3 regions of the Arthrobacter sp. 05T420 genome follow, and region 2 is predicted to be linked to each of the others. Evidence: predicted binding sites of a transcription regulator. Region 2 holds the regulator's gene; each other region holds the start of a gene.
The links. Region 2 encodes LexA, which represses DNA repair genes until DNA is damaged. Its sites were predicted from a motif close to TCGAACANNTGTTCGA; they were not measured.

Region 1 (5,378 bases), on a different contig from region 2:
CGCCGCCGACTAAGCTCTGTCCGGTGTCAGCAGTCCTCCCGGGCGCAGGCATTTCCTCGGCCGCGCGGTGCCGGCCTCAGCGGCTCCGGCGGTTCTTCTGACGCATCGACCGCCGACGATGTTCCCAGTTTGAGGAGAACCTCAGGCCCGTCGAAAGGCAGGGTAGGCGAAGATCCCCAGAGGGTCTGCCGCAGAGCGGATGCTCTGGAGTCGCGGCGCGTGGTCGCCGAAGTAGGCCGATCCTGGGTCAGCGATGCGCGAGTCGAAGTAGTTGAAATAGGCGCTGCTCCCCCAATAGGGTTCCAGAGCGTCCCGCGAGCCCCTGACATAGGCATCGAAAAGGGCCGGATTCACGCCGTCCCCGAACGTGGCGGTGTACTGGACTGTAGCGATTGCGTTCCTGTGACCGAAGCCGGTGGCACCAGCGTCAACGTCGCGAACCGCTCCTCCCAGTGCGTCCAGGGACACACCCGTTTCGGTGGCGCCCGGCAGATTGTGGCCCACCACGCATCGATCGACGAGCCGGGACGCACCGGTCGAATCGAGCAGGTCGTATGGAACGTGGGAAGTGGCGCTGAACGCTTCCCGTTGCAACGAACCGCCCTTATTGGTGGTGCACTGCGCGGCGGGAATGCCGCTGCATCCGGCATAACCGAACATGACATCGAGGTAGGACCTATCCGGCCTGGCACTCTGGACCAGCGGCCGTACACCCGAAATCTCGTGGAGGCGGGCTAGCTGCGCACCGAGACCCGATGCCGGCCCAATCCATGTAGCTGTCAGTTGGATGGTCGGGGCCTTGTGGCGGGCGCCGCTGAGCAGTTTGAGGGTGGACCACAGCCGTCGATCAGCCGTCGGAGCCCAGTTCTGCCAGGCAAGGATGACCGGTATGGCGTCAGAGAAGGACCATTCGAGGAATACAGTGCTGATGGTGGGAGCGGGTACGGTCCTGAAGGTCAGGGATGTCAGTATGCCGACCTGGCCGCCGCCTCCGCGGCAGGCCCAGAAGAGGTCCGTGTTCTCGCGGGCACTTGCCGTGACCTTGTCGCCCCTAGAGGTGACAAGCTCGACAGACACAAGCGCATCCGATGTCAGCCCGTAAGCCCTGGTCAGGACCCCCACTCCCCCGCCCAACGTCAGGCCAGCTACGCCGACGGTCGGACACGACCCGCCGGCGAGGGCCCTGCCCTTCAGGCCCAGGGCCGCGTAGACCGCGATGAGTGAGGCCCCCGCCCCAACTGTCACCGTGCCATCCATATGGACCGTGATTTCCGACAATCCCCGCACATCAACAACTAGCGACGGCGCCAGCCCAGCCGCTCCTGCGTCCCCGGAGGAGTATCCCGAGTAGCTGTGTCCCCCGGCTCGGGTCACTAGTGGCACCGCCTCCTCAGCGGCGAAACGGACAGCCGCGGACACGTCGTCGGACGTGGCGGCCGAGAGAACGGCCAATGGTCGGGCAGCGTCGAAGCGTGGGTTCTCGACCCGCTTCACTTCCTCGTAGGCTCCGGCTCCCGGAAGCTCGAGCCGGCCCGCCACTCGAGACCCGAGCCCCTTCCAGTTTGGCCCGGCGGCGGGCGGGGAAGTCGTCGGGGGAAGTGTTGACGGCGCCGTTGCATTGGTTACAGGTGCCCGAGGAGGTCCCTCACATGCAGCCAACCCCGCCGCAACGAGTCCCACGGTCGCTCCCGTGAGGACTTTCCTTCGGTCGATCATTGACATGGAGAAAGCCTATGCTCACACGGCTTTTTCGGCAGCGATGCAGTCACGCAAGCTGCGCGTGTGTTCCTACCGCGCGCATCGGGGGGACAAGAACTGACCGGCCGCTCCAAGACCTCTTGGACAAGGCAAGCCCCGATCCCCCCGTGAGGCTCCAGTGATAACAACTTCTCCTCGCCGGGAGCGTGGATGCCAGGTTCCTCGAATCCGGGATCGTCGACGGGGATACCAGCCTCCAACCGGCCGACCTCCAGCCCGCCGGTTCGGGGGCCCGTCAGCGAGTCACAAAGCGCCCGCTGGTGTACTTTCTGCCCGCACGACCGACCGTGCGCACACGCGTCGTCGCAGGTCACCCCTCCCCTTGGCAAGAAAAGCCGTGATTTAGCCGCCAGATGGCGGGAGACGTCACATTCTTTCCACATTGGCAGGGCTCAAAACCAAGACGCTCTTAGAACCGGTGCGCTGCAACCCTGGACAGATACATCCGATCAACGTCGGTCAGCGCCCAAGCTGGCCCCCTACCGCAACATGTTCTGAACGCTCGCCCGTATGGCCTGGGGGCTAGCCGCTGTGGCATCGGCGGAGCTGAACTGGACAGGGTTGTCTCCCTGGCATAAATTCGTCTTTGGCAGCGCGCCGTGGCGCGCTGCCAAAGCTTCGGCGGCGGAGCATCCTGGAGATGCAAAAGGTACAAAGGAACAGATATGAGCGCGCATTTTGACCGGTTCCTCGCAGAGGCCTTGACCGATGACCGGGAAACAGACGGCGGGTTGGACCAGGAAGAGCTGTACGGACTGTACACCAGCTGGTGCCTGATAAACCAGAGCCAGCCAGAGCCTGCCGAAGCCCTCTGGGCGGCCCTCGAAGGCCGCCGCATCAAGCCTGAGGACAACACTCTTGCCATGTCCGGTCCCGCCGCGTTGGATTACATCGTGGCCAGTTCCCCCGACCTGGCGTAACTGGCACGACGAAGAGTTGGCGGCGCCTGTGCTTACCGCCTGACGGCCCGGATGGTTTGCAGGGACGGGTCGGCCGGGTCGGGGAGCACCATGCCGGCCTTCAGGCCGGATTCGAGGTAGTCGATGATGGCGGTGTTGATCCCTTCGCCAGGGACGACGACGGGGATCCCAGGCGGGTAGGGGGTGATCTGCTCGGCGGCCGCGCGCCCTACCGCGTTCTTAACCCAACTCCACGGCCAGGATAAGCACGGGACGTAGACTGCCCTGTTATGCTCCTGGCGGCGCAGGTGGTTTCGTTGGGTCAGCAAGGAAAGCACCAAGTCGCCTACCGACATCCTCCGTCGTCCAGAACGAGACCCGTTGCGGACCGTCCGCGGCATCAACGTCCAATTCCACGGTGAACCCAGGCTCGTCGCCTATAGTCCGGCTAACGCCGAAGCCGATCAGCCGGTTGTGACCCGGCAAATCTCCTCCCATGAGGATGCTGATTCCCGCGGATCCTTCGGGACCCTCGTCAGACGGCGAGCCGGTGCCGCCATTGACCATCCAACGAGCACCGCCCTCCAAAACCGCCTTGTGCCCGGCACAGACAGGCACTTCCAGGCGGGAACCGGGCATCAGCTTGTAGACGACTGTTGGAGTCTCGGGACAGCGCAGCACAGAGCACGTGGTCATGCTGGCGATGCTACCGAAGGGGAAGGGGATCTGGAGTCCGGATCCCCCGCAACTCCGCAAAGCGGTTCTTTTGTCGGTCCGTCCGGCTACACTGAATGAATCGAACATATATTCGAATAAAGGTGTGTTGTGGGCGTTGTTGTCGGTCCCCGCGTGATAGATGCGGGCATGTCGTTGTTATCCGTGCTGATCTCTCCGGTTCCCGTCGCGGCGGGGTACCCGTCCCCGGCGCAGGACTACTTTGATGGCCGGATTGACCTCAATGAGCACCTGATCAAGGACATCACCAGCACCTACGTCGTGCGGGTGTCCGGGGATTCGATGGAGGGCGCCGGCATCAGCGACGGCGATGAACTGATCGTGAACCGCGCCCTGGAACCCAAAGACGGGTCCGTTGTCATCGCCGTCCTGGACGGGGAGCTGACCATCAAGCGGCTGCGGGTCACGGGAAGCGGGGTGGTGCTGCAGGCGGAGAATCCAGCGTACCCGGACATCCGGGTCCCGTCGGTCTCGGATCTGGTCATCTGGGGCGTCGCGACCCGGTGCCTGCACCATGTGTGAGGCCAGCCATGTCTAAGCCGGCCACGATGCGGCGGATGCCGCAGATCGCACACGTGGATGTGAACTGCTTTTACGCCTCGGCCGAGCGGGCGTTCGACCCGTCCCTGGAGGGCCGGCCCGTCGTCGTCCTGTCCAACAACGACGGCTGCGCCGTCACCCGGTCCGCGGAAGCCAAGGCCCTCGGCATCCCTCTGGGCGAGCCGTGGTTCAAACTCGCCCCGCGCGCCAAGGAATGGGGGCTCGTTGCGCTCTCCAGCAACTACGAGCTCTACGGTGACATCAGCGCCCGGGTGATGGAACTGCTGGGCCGGTACTCCGCCTGGCTGGAGGTGTACAGCATCGACGAGGCCTTCCTCGGCGTCAACGGCACCCCGGAGGAACTCCTGGCCCTGGGCCGGAGCATGAAAACAGCCGTGCGGCGCAACGTCGGGGTACCTGTTTGCGTCGGGATCGCCGGGACCAAGACCCTGGCGAAGCTGGCCAACAAATGGGCCAAGAACAACCCGGCCTTCGACGGGGTCTGCCACTGGGACTCCGTGGCCGCCGCCGACAGGGAATCCCTGATGCGTCGACTGTCCGTGATCGAGATCTGGGGTGTCGCCACCCGGCTGACGAAACGGCTCAACGCCCTCGGCATCCAGTCCATCCTTGACCTGTCCCGGGCCGATCCGGTGATGATCCGGGACCGCTTCTCCGTGGTCATGATGCGCACCGTCCTGGAACTGCAGGGGACCCCGTGCATCCCGATGGAGGAGGAACGGATCGGCCGCGACCAGCTCATCTTCTCCCGCTCCTTCGCCACCCCCATCACCACCGTCGGCGGCATGCGGCAGGTCATGAGCGTCTACGGCCAGCAGGCCTCGGCGCGGCTGGCCAAACACGCACTGCAGGCCAAGGTCCTGACCGCGTTCGCCGGCACGTCACACTTCAACCCCAAAGACACCTCCTACCCTTCGGTCTGCGTGCCGCTGCCGATGCCCACCGCGGACCCGGTCCTGCTCACCAGGGCTGCCCACGCACTTCTCCCCCACATCCGCGGGGGCATTCGGTACGCCAGGGCCGGCATCATGGTCACCGACCTCCGTCCCACCGGCAACCAGGCACCCCTGGCCCTGTTCGAAAACCCGCACGAGGAACGCCACGTCGGCACCCTCCTGGAGGACGTGGCCCGCCGGTACGGCCGCGGCTCCATCGGCCTGGGCCACGCCGGAATCCGGGGCGGACCGGACTGGACCATGAAACGGGACATGCTCTCCCCCCGCTACACCACCCACTGGGACGAACTCCCCCTCGTCAAAGCCGCCTAACCCACCACACGCCCGCACCACCGCACTGAACTGCTCCATGAAAGAACTTCCGCCATGACCCCTGCACCCGAAGCCCCCGCCCAGACCCACGGCCTACAGGTCCGGACCGACCAGCAAGGCAAGCCCCTCGCCATCCGGCACGACGGGCGTATCTGGG
Region 2 (5,378 bases):
GGAGCTGCTCAAGGCCATCAGCGACGGCATTCCGCGTCCCAGCGTGAAGCTTGAACTGCTGATCCCGTACAACCGCGGGGACCTGCTCAGCAAGCTCCACGAGACCGACGCCGAGATCCTCAGCCTCGACCACGAGGAAACCGGGACCCGAGCCGTGGTGATGGTGCGTGAAGGACTCGCCGCCGAACTGGATCCCTTCATCAGCAATGACTGAGGCTGCGGTGACCAAGGCCGACGCCGAACCCGCGGACGCCAAAGCGTCTGACGTTGAATTGGACGCCGCCGGACCTGCGGACGCGTCGGAGGACATGGAGCCTGCGGACGCATCGGCCGACTCCGACGGCGGCCCAGATTCAGTTGCTGGCGCGGCCGGCGAGGAGTTTGTGGTTGAACTGCTCGACCGTGCCGTGTCTGGCATGGGCGGCCAGAGCCGCGATGGCCAGCACGAAATGGCCCGGCAGGTGGTGCGCGCGATAGACAGCGGCGACCACCTGCTGGTCCAGGCCGGCACCGGCACCGGCAAATCCCTGGCGTACCTGATTCCGCTGATCGCCCATTCGCTGACCAGCAACAAGCCCACCCTGGTCTCGACCGCAACGCTGGCGCTGCAGACCCAGATCGTGGGCCGGGACCTGCCCAGGCTGCTCAAGACCATCACGCCTGCGCTGGCACGGCCGGTCAAGATCGCCCTGGTGAAGGGCCGGTCCAACTACGTGTGCCGGCACAAGCTCGAGGGCGGGTTCCCGTCCGAGGAACCTTCCGAGGGACAGCTGTTTTCCCTCGGGGAGGACACCAGCGTGCCGCATTTCGCCGCCGCACTTGGCGGGCCGTCCTCGCAAATGGGCAAGGAAGTCGTCCGCCTGCGCGAATGGGCCGAGGGGACCGCAACGGGGGACCGCGACGAGCTCATGCCCGGCGTCACGGACCGGGCCTGGCGCCAGGTCTCGGTCACCTCCATGGAGTGCCTCGGCGCGCAGAAGTGCCCGCTCGCGGCCGAATGTTTCAGCGAGCTTGCCCGGCAGAACGCCGCCGACGCCGACGTCGTGGTCACCAACCACGCCATGCTCGCCGTCAGCGCCTTCGAAGGCCTGGCGGTGCTGCCCGAGTACGACGTCGTGGTGGTAGATGAAGCGCACGAACTGCAGGACCGCGTCACGGGTGCTGTATCCGGTCAGCTCTCGGTGGCGATGGTGCACGCCGCCGCGTCCGGGGCCCGGAAGCACACGGGCATCACGGTGGACGCGCTGAACAATGCCGCCGCCCACCTGGAGCTGGCCATCGACGGCGTCCCGAGCGGGTTGATGCCTAACGGGCTGAACAGCGAGCAACTGGACTGCATCGACCAGCTCCGCGACGCGTGCCGCGCCGCCCTGTCTGATTCGAAGGGGGACAGCTCCGTGTCGGCCGACGGCGGACGCCAGCTGGCCCGGTCACGCCTGATGGTCATCCTGGAACTCTGTGAGCGCCTCTTGGCCGCGCGCGAAAACCGCGAAGTGGTGTGGTTCTCCCGCAACAGCAGCTTCGACCCGGCGCAGGGCTACTCCCAGCCGGACGAGAGCTCGCCGGCCTTGATCAATGTTGCCCCGTTGAGCGTCGCGGGGCGTCTGCGCGAGGGTTTGTTCGCGGACCACACCGTCATCCTGACCTCAGCCACGCTGGCTATCGGCGCTGCCTTCGAACCTGCTGCCGGCGGTCTTGGCCTCGTTGGCAACGGCGCCCCGAGCTGGACCGGCGTCGACGTCGGATCCCCCTTCGACTATCCGAAGCAGGGCATCCTCTACGTCGCCCGGCACCTGCCCAAGCCCGGCCGCGGAACGTCCCCCGAGGCCTTGGACGAACTCGAGAAGCTGATCCGCGCTTCCGGCGGCGGTGCCTTGTGCCTGTTTTCCTCCCGGCGCGCAGCGGAGGAAGCCGCGGAGGCCATGCGGCCCCGACTGGGCCTCAGCATCCTGTGCCAGGGGGAGTCGACCATGACGGCGCTCGTGCGGCAGTTTGCGGACGAGCCGGACACCTGTTTGTTCGGCACGATGTCCCTCTGGCAGGGCGTCGACGTTCCCGGAGTGTCCTGCCGGCTGGTGGTCATTGACCGGATACCGTTCCCGCGGCCGGACGATCCGCTGATGACGGCACGCTCGCGGGCCGTCGCCCAGGCCGGCGGCAACGGCTTCATGTCCGTCTCGGCCACGCACGCCGCCATTCGGCTCGCGCAGGGCGCCGGACGGCTGATCCGCTCGACGTCGGACAAGGGAGTTGTGGCGGTGCTGGATTCGCGGCTATCCACGGAGCGCTACGGCGGATTCCTCCGCGCCGCGCTGCCGCCGTTCTGGCCCACCACCGATTCGTCGATAGCCATGGCGGCCTTGGAGCGCCTGGCGAAGGACTCCGCGAAGGGCTGAGTCCCAAGCTGAACCAGGAGCCGACCATCCTCGATGACGCGGCGACTCTGAGGGCCGGCGACTCTGAGGGCTGGCGACTCTGCCAGGGCGGCCCGACAGGGACGGCTAAAGGGAGCGGAGTACCGAGACGACCTTGCCCATGATGACGGCGTGGTCACCGAGGATTGGCTCGTACTGGGTGTTTTGCGGCAACAGCCAGGTGTGGCCGTCCCGCTGGCGGAAGGTCTTGACCGTGGCTTCGTCGTCCAGCAGTGCGGCAACGATGTCGCCGTTCACGGCATCACCCTGGCGGCGGACAACCACCCAGTCGCCGTCGCAGATGGCGGCATCGATCATCGAGTCGCCCGCCACCTTGAGCATGAAGAGTTCGCCATGGCCCACGAGCTGTCGGGGCAGCGGCATGACATCCTCCACCACCTGGTCCGCGAGGATCGGCCCGCCGGCGGCGATGCGTCCGACAAGCGGCACCATTGCAGTGTCCGTGGCGCTGGCGAGTTCAGTCACTGACAGGCCGCCGACGGCCCGCAGGCCACTGGACTTCTCGACACCCGAAATCGGGGTGGTTCCCTCGTCCAACGTCAGCGGCATGAGCACTTCCATAGCCCGCGGGCGCTTCGGATCGCGCCGCAGGTAGCCGAGCTTTTCAAGCTGGGAGAGCTGATGGGTCACGCTCGACAGGCTGGCCAATCCGACGGTGTCGCCGATCTCGCGCATGGACGGCGGGTAGCCCTTGTCCGTGACGGACCGCTGGATGGTCTCCAGGATTTTCTTTTGCCGGGGGGTGAGGCTCTTGGGCGCCCGGGCGGGCTGCGGGCTCCGTGAGGTGGCCCTGCCGCCGGTGGCTTGTGCTGCCATGTTCGCCAATGCCTTTCCGTTCCACCCGGCTGCCGTGGCTGCTGTCACCGGGAACTTCCGGTCTGAAATGTCAGACCCTGCTGATCAACTACTGATGATGTCCCGCAGGGAGTTCATCAGTGGTTGTCCTGTCCCTCAAAAATAGGCCAGCCGCAAGGCTTTTTCAAACATTTGTTCTAGCGAGTCTCGACATCGTTCGTTAGTAAGTGCTAAAACAGAACAAGCAGAGTTCGAATATGTGTTCGAGTTTCGAGTTTTCACTTCGGATCTGGTGTTCGGTTCTATGTTCGAAGGTTCGGCCGGTTGGCGGCGAGTACGTGGAGTACGCCGGGCGGCACCGTATGGTCCAGGAGGGCTCAGTTCATGTCAGCTTCAAACGCGTTTCAAGGCACGTTCGTTCAGGGTGTCACGAATCACCACCGCAGTGCAGGTGCCAGTGGGGTGGCGGATTTCGGCAGCATCGACCAGGGCAACATCGGCCACGGAGGTGTCGGCCAGGGAGGTGCCGACCGGGGAAGCGTCCGTCACGGCAATGTGTACCCGCTCAACGCCGGCCCCCGCATTTCCCCGACGTCGCCTGCACCGCGAGGGGCGATGGCCGCTGGTTCCGCCGGCCGGCCGAAGCAAGCGCCGCTGCGGCTCACCCGGCGCGGACGCTTCGTCTTCTTCGGCGTCCCGCTGATCCTGCTGACGGCGCTCATTCTGTCATTCAGTGGATTCCTCAACGCGCCTGCGAAGGCGGCGGATTCCGCGGATCAGCTCTCGGTGACGCCGACCATTACCGTCACGGTGCAGCCGGGGGAGTCCCTCTGGGCCATTGCAGGGTCCGTGGCCCCGGACCGGGATCCCCGCGACGTCGTGGCCGATATCGTGCAGCTGAACAACCTGGACGCCGCGCGTGTGCTGCCGGGCCAGCAGCTGTTCGTCCCGTCCAAATAGAGTCTGGCAAGCCAAGTACCTGCCCCCAACTAACCTCCCCCAATTGCCGTCGCAGGCGTCACAGTTTCAGCGCCCGTGCCGCTACCACTTAAACTGGTCGAGTGACTGACCAGCTTGAGCGCCTCAACCGACTGCCCCTCCGAACCAATCTGCGTGGCCTGCGTCCGTATGGCGCACCGCAGCTGGACGTCCCTATCCTGCTCAACGTCAACGAGAACACCCATGGCGTTCCGGCCGATGTCCGCGCGGCAATCACCGAGGCCGTCAGCGCCGCCGCCGCAGGGCTGAACCGGTATCCGGACCGCGAGTTCACCGAATTGCGCGAAGCCCTCGCCGAATACCTTGGCCATGGCCTGGACGCGGAGAATATCTGGGCCGCGAACGGTTCCAACGAAGTCCTTCAGCAGATCCTCCAGGCATTCGGCGGCCCCGGCCGGACGGCCCTTGGGTTTCCTCCCACGTATTCGATGTACCCGCTGCTGGCCTCCGGCACGGACACCGAATACATCGTCGGTGCCCGAGCGGCGGACTACGGGCTCAGCGCGGAATCGGCGGCCCGGCAGGTCCGCGAGCTGCAGCCCAACATCGTTTTCCTCTGCTCCCCGAACAACCCCACCGGCACGGGGCTGGGGCTTGATGTCGTCGAGGCCGTCTATGACGCCGGCGAGGCCAGTCAAACCATCGTGATCGTGGACGAGGCTTACCACGAGTTCGCCCACGACGGCACGCCCAGCGCCCTCACCCTGTTGCCCGGCCGGGAACGGCTCATCGTCTCGCGCACCATGAGCAAGGCCTTCGCCCTCGCCGGCGCGCGGCTCGGCTACATGGCCGCGGCCCCGGAGGTCGCGGACGCCCTGCGCCTGGTCCGTCTCCCGTACCACCTCTCCGCCATCACCCAGGCCGCGGCCCTGGCCGCCCTGCGCCACCGGGGGGCACTCATGGCGGACGTCGAGGACATCAAACGCCAGCGCGACAGGATCGTCTCCGAACTGACGCGGCTGGGGCTGAGGCCGGCCGCCTCCGATTCCAACTACGTGTTCTTCGGCGGTCTGGAGAATCCCCACGAGGTCTGGCAGGGCATGCTGGACGCCGGTGTCCTCATCCGCGACGTCGGCATTCCGGGGCACCTTCGCGTGACCGCCGGCACTGAGACGGAAACCACAGCCTTCCTTGAGGCCCTTGAAAGCA
Region 3 (5,378 bases), on a different contig from region 2:
GCTCTTGGCCTTGGCCGCATGCACGCCTGCCAGCTCCGAGAGCCTGGCGACGTCGTCGGCGGCAAACCCGGCCGCATCTGCGCAGTCCTCCACTACGGCTCCCCCCAGTCCGTCCGCGGAGCCCGGCACATCGGCGACGGTCGGCGCCCTGGTTCCCGGCTTCCCGCAGAAGCTCCTGCCGCTCATGCCCGGAGCCAAAGTGGTGTCCAGCAGCTTGGATAAGACCACCGTGCCGGCAACCGTGGCACTGGTCGGCAGTATCACTGCCCCCGCTGCCGATGCCCTGGCCTATTACACCAAGGCCCTGCAGGCACAGGGCTTCAAGCCCGTACCCGGTGAAACCGTGGGCGCCCTGCCCTCCAAGGACTTCCTGCGCGGGGACAACGAAACCGTGAACATCTCCGTCATGCAGACAACTGGTGTGTCCACGTTCACGATCGGTGCGAACGTCGCTGCCGAGTCCGTCAAGTGAGTCTCGCGGAACAGCTGAGGCTCGAGCAGACGGACTACGTGGCCGCCGTCGCCGGCAAGCTTACGGAGTTCCTGACCAGCCGCCAGGCCGTCATGTCCTCGATCTCCCAGGACATCGATCCGCTCATGGGCTCGATCTCAAATCTGGTCACGGGCGGAAAGCGCCTGCGGGCGCTCATGTGCTACTGGGGCTGGCGTGGCGCGGGCGGGGAGGCCGGCGCGGCCGAGGTGGTCACGGCCGGCTCGGCCCTGGAGCTGTTCCAGGCTGCGGCCCTGATTCACGATGACATTATTGACCGCTCGGATACCCGCCGTGGCGGCCCGAGCGTTCACCGCCGGTTCATCGAACTGCACGAGGCCCAGGGCTGGGCGCTGGACAGCGAGCGGTTCGGCCACGCGGCAGCAATCCTGACCGGGGATCTCTGCCTGTCCTTCAGTGAGGAATCGTTCACGGAAATCGGGCACCGCGCCGCCTCCGGCAGCCCGGCACGGCTGATCTTCAACCTTATGCGGGCCGAAGTGATGGCCGGGCAGTACCTGGACATCCTGGAAGAGGTCGCCGGGCCCAGGCGGGACCGCGCCGGAGCAGTCAGCCGGGCCCAGTCCATCATCCGGTTCAAGTCGGCCAAGTACTCCACCGAACACCCGCTCGCTCTGGGCGGTGCCCTGGCCGGCGCCGGTGATGAGCTGCTGCGCGGCTATTCCGCCTTCGCCCTGCCGCTCGGTGAGGCATTCCAGCTGCGGGACGATGTCCTTGGCGTTTTCGGCGACCCCGTCACCACGGGCAAACCTGCCGGGGACGATCTCCGTGAGGGCAAGCGCACGGTCTTGGTGGCTTTCGCCCTGGACCAGGCCTCGGCGCCCGAATCAGAGTTTATCGACGCCAAACTGGGCAGTCCCGATCTCAGCGACGCGGACATCGAGGAGATCCGGCGGATCATCGTGGACTGCGGTGCGCTCCAGGCTACCGAAGTACTCATCGAGGAGTTCGGCAAGGCGGCCTTCGCTGCCCTGGACCTCCTGCCGCTTCAGGAGCTGCCCAAGACCGCGCTCCGCAGGCTGGCAGAGGCCACGGTCTCCCGAGCCGCCTAGCCCGGCCCTGCCAGGCCAAGGTGCCTGGAAAGCGGTGGGGCCGTGCACAGCGGCTTGCGCTGTACACGGCCCGTCATGGCACGTTGTTAATGCTGTTGCCGGCTCACTAGGCTGCCGGCGTGCTCCTACCAGGCCAGTGACTGCGCCCGGCGGCGGATTTCGGTCTTGCGCCCTTCCCGAAGGGCGTCGATCGGCCGGCCGCGGAGGGACTCGTCCGGGGTGAAGAGCCAGTTGATCAGTTCCTCATCGGAGTATCCGGCGTCCGAGAGGACAACAATGGTGCCCTTCAGGCTCTCCACTGCGTGCCCGTCCTGGATGAAAGCTGCAGGCACGGAGCGGATACGCCGGTCGCCGATTCTCACGGCCGCCAGCGCACGTTCGTCCAGGAGTGCATGGACCTTGGTAATAGGTACGTTCAGAAGCTGTGCGACATCGGGCAGGGGCAGCCATTCGCCCACGAGGCTTTCTACATTACTCACGGATAAAGATTGCCACGGCGGGTGCCCCCCCGCCTAGTCGGCAGCCGCAGAAATGACGGCCGCGGCCATGGCCGGTCCCGTGCGCCCGGATGCCGCCCGGGTCCGCGCAAGGACGCCATTTGGCCGACACTCCGTCGGAGACTGGTTTGCAGAATGTCAAACAGTTCTTGTGCTAATTGCCAATTCATGAGAGATTCACATAGATCACATTTGTAACAGAAATAACTTTTGTCACACTGGTAACACCAGTTCTACAGGCCTGACCGCAGCGTTGCCGCTGAGAAGAGGATCTTTCCAATGACAACCTCACGTTCGCCACAGCTCCGTCCGGGGCGCAGCCTGCCGCTTATAGCGGCTTCAACGGCGGCGCTACCCGCCGTCATGCTTTCCTCCTTGGCGATTGCCCAGGCTGCCGCTGCCGAACCGCGTGTGCGTTCGGTCCCGGCAACCCTCGCGGCCGCCATGCGGGCCCAGGCAAAGACGGACGCGGCGATTTCCCTCAAGGCGGCACTGATCCCCTCCGCCTCCGTCCCGGCATCGCTGCCAAGCGCCATGCGGCCCGCGAAGTCTGCGGTTCCCGCTGTCTACACGATCGCCCGCGGCGACACCATCAGCGCCGTTGCTGGCCGCTATGGCCTGGATACTTTCGCCGTGTTGAAGTTGAACAATCTGCAGGCGAACACCATCATCTACCCGGGGCAGAAGATCAAGCTCACGGGATCGACGCCGGCCCCGGCAGCCAAGCCGGCCACCCCGGCCAAGTCAACGTCAGCCACTGTTGCGTCTGCCTCTGTTACTTCCGCCTCAGGCGCCGGCCGCGTCTACGTTGTGAAAGCAGGCGACACGCTGGGCGGAATCGCCGCGCGCCACGGCGTCGGGCTTTCCGAGGTCTTCAAGTGGAACGGGCTCGGCATGAGCTCCGTGATCTATCCCGGCCAGAAGGTGAAGGTCGGCGGCGGTTCCAGCACCCCGGCTACCACCGCGACAAAGCCGGCGACAAAGCCCGCGTCGTCGGCGCCCGCGCCGGCCAGCTCGGGCTCGTACACCATCAAGGCGGGCGACACCCTTTCCGGCATCGCGGCCCGCAACGGCGTCAGGCTCTCGGACGTCCTGTCGGCCAACCGGCTGACGATGTCGAGCATCATCTACCCGGGCCAGAAGCTCGTCATCCCCGGCGCGTCGACGATCGCACCGGCCTCGAGCAAGCCTGCTGCCACCACGCCTCTCGTGCCCAGCACGTTCCTCGGCTTCAGCTACCCGGCCGCCGTGGTCAGCTCGGCCAACCAGAACAAGGCGCTGCTCAACGCCTCGCCGGTGCCCAGCCGTACGCAGATGAAGTCCATCGTGGCGGACACGGCACGGCGCATGGGCGTGGACGCCAGCCTCGCCCTGGCCTTTGCCTACCAGGAGTCGGGCTTCGACCAGCGTGCGGTGTCACCGGCCAATGCGATCGGCACCATGCAGGTCATCCCGTCTTCGGGCCAGTGGGCCTCCGATCTCGTGGGCCGCAAGCTGAACCTCCTGGATCCGTACGACAACGCCACGGCAGGCGTCGCGATCATCCGCCAACTGGTCCGCACGAGCCCTGATCTGGAGAATGCGATCGCCGGCTACTACCAGGGTCAGTACTCGGTGAGCCAGAATGGCATGTTCGAGGACACCAAGGGGTACGTCGCCGCCATCAAGGCCAACCAGCGCCTGTTCGGCTAAATACAGACTCCAGCACAAGCTCTTTTACAACGGAGCTTGACGCTACGGGCCCGGATCGCATGTTGATTCGGGCCCGTTTCTGTCCAGCGACTACGATTGTAAGGTGCAAGATTACGTGCAGGACGCTCTCGTAGGGAACCTGGTGGACAACCGCTACCAGGTTCAATCCAGGCTTGCCCGCGGCGGGATGTCCACCGTGTACCTCGCCACTGACCAGCGCCTTGAGCGCGATGTCGCGCTGAAAGTGCTGCATCCCCATCTGGCCGATGACCCGCAGTTCCTCGACCGGCTGGGGCGCGAGGCCAAGGCCGCCGCGCGCCTTTCCCATCCCCATGTGGTGGGCGTCCTGGACCAGGGCGAAGACGGCCGGATCGCCTATCTGGTCATGGAATTCATCAAGGGCCACACGCTCCGGGACGTCCTCAATGACAAGGGCGCCCTGTCGCCGCGGCTGGCCCTGGCGCTGATCGACCCTGTGGTCGAAGGACTCGGCGCCGCGCACGCCGCCGGGATGATCCACCGGGACATCAAGCCGGAAAACGTCCTGATCGCCGACGACGGGCGGATCAAGCTCGGCGACTTCGGCTTGGCCCGCGCTATCTCCTCGTCCACGAGCACCGGCGCCCTGATCGGGACTGTCGCCTACATCTCCCCCGAACTTGTCCTGGGCAAACAGGCAGACGCCCGCAGCGACATTTATTCGGTCGGGATCATGCTGTACGAAATGATCACTGGCCGGCAGCCGTTCGACGGCGACGTTCCCATCCAGGTGGCCTACCAGCACGTCAATTCCACCGTGGAGGCTCCCTCCTTGGAGGTGCCCGGGCTGGCCACGGAGATCGACGAACTCGTCCAGTGGTGCACTGACCGGGACCCGGACAAACGCCCCGTCGACGGGAGCGCACTGTTGTCCGAACTCCGGCACATCAGGACCAACCTCAGCGACGCCGAACTCGACCTCCAGCCGCCGGCGGCCGTTCGCAGCCCGCTGCCGGCCGTGGCCGCCCCGCCAAGCCGGCCGCCCGGCGGTACCGGCCCGCCGTCGGACGAGCAAACCGTGCGGGACGCACAGAATACAGCCTACGTGCCGGCGCCCACCGAAATGCCCACGGAGATGTACGGCAGCCTCGCCGGGCCCACCGAGACGATCTCCCGCGCCAGCGGCAACCCGACCACCGTGATGTCCGGCGCCCCGCGGCGTCCGGCCTACGGACCGTTGTCCACTCCGGACGAGGCGGCTTACGGCGCCGCCGGGTACGACGGCGATCCGGCGCAAGTCGCGGCCGCCCCCAGCAAACGGGCCCAGCGCAGGCTGGACAAGGACGAGGAGAAGGCGCGCCAGCGCGCCGCGGCCACGCCCACCAAGACCCTGCACGAGGGGAACCCGCGACGCCGCGGGCTGCTATGGATTGTCCTCCTCGTGGTCGCGGCGCTGCTCGCCGCCGTCGCCGGCTGGTTCTTCGGCATGGGTCCGGGCTCGCCAGGAACCATCCCCCCGGTGGCGAACAAGACCGTTGCCCAGGCCCAGGACCTGCTCCGCACCGCCGGGTTCCAGTCGATCGTCAAGGACGTCTTCGACGACAACGTCTCCCCGGGCCTGGTGGTCGGTTCGGAGCCGAAAGCCGG

Region 1: a site for LexA is predicted at 3,454-3,469, ahead of AC1DEM_RS15975 (LexA family protein). Genes of this name have one in related genera too.
Region 3: a site for LexA is predicted at 2,199-2,214, ahead of AC1DEM_RS13785 (LysM peptidoglycan-binding domain-containing protein). Genes of this name have one in related genera too.

What each region holds. Positions count from the first base shown of each region.
Region 1 is NZ_JBFTLG010000016.1:67,187-72,564, reverse strand. It holds gene AC1DEM_RS15990 (FAD-binding oxidoreductase) at 142-1,716, opposite strand; gene AC1DEM_RS15985 (hypothetical protein) at 2,424-2,678, shown strand; gene AC1DEM_RS15980 (Orn/Lys/Arg family decarboxylase) at 2,711-2,995, opposite strand; gene AC1DEM_RS15975 (LexA family protein) at 3,483-3,914, shown strand; gene AC1DEM_RS15970 (Y-family DNA polymerase) at 3,941-5,221, shown strand; gene AC1DEM_RS15965 (hypothetical protein) at 5,276-5,378, shown strand, end outside.
Region 2 is NZ_JBFTLG010000006.1:50,263-55,640, reverse strand. It holds gene hflX (GTPase HflX) at 1-214, shown strand, start outside; gene AC1DEM_RS07570 (ATP-dependent DNA helicase) at 309-2,396, shown strand; gene lexA (transcriptional repressor LexA) at 2,502-3,251, opposite strand; gene AC1DEM_RS07560 (LysM peptidoglycan-binding domain-containing protein) at 3,846-4,190, shown strand; gene AC1DEM_RS07555 (histidinol-phosphate transaminase) at 4,292-5,378, shown strand, end outside.
Region 3 is NZ_JBFTLG010000013.1:88,878-94,255, forward strand. It holds gene AC1DEM_RS13770 (hypothetical protein) at 1-472, shown strand, start outside; gene AC1DEM_RS13775 (polyprenyl synthetase family protein) at 469-1,563, shown strand; gene AC1DEM_RS13780 (Rv2175c family DNA-binding protein) at 1,689-2,042, opposite strand; gene AC1DEM_RS13785 (LysM peptidoglycan-binding domain-containing protein) at 2,340-3,752, shown strand; gene AC1DEM_RS13790 (Stk1 family PASTA domain-containing Ser/Thr kinase) at 3,856-5,378, shown strand, end outside.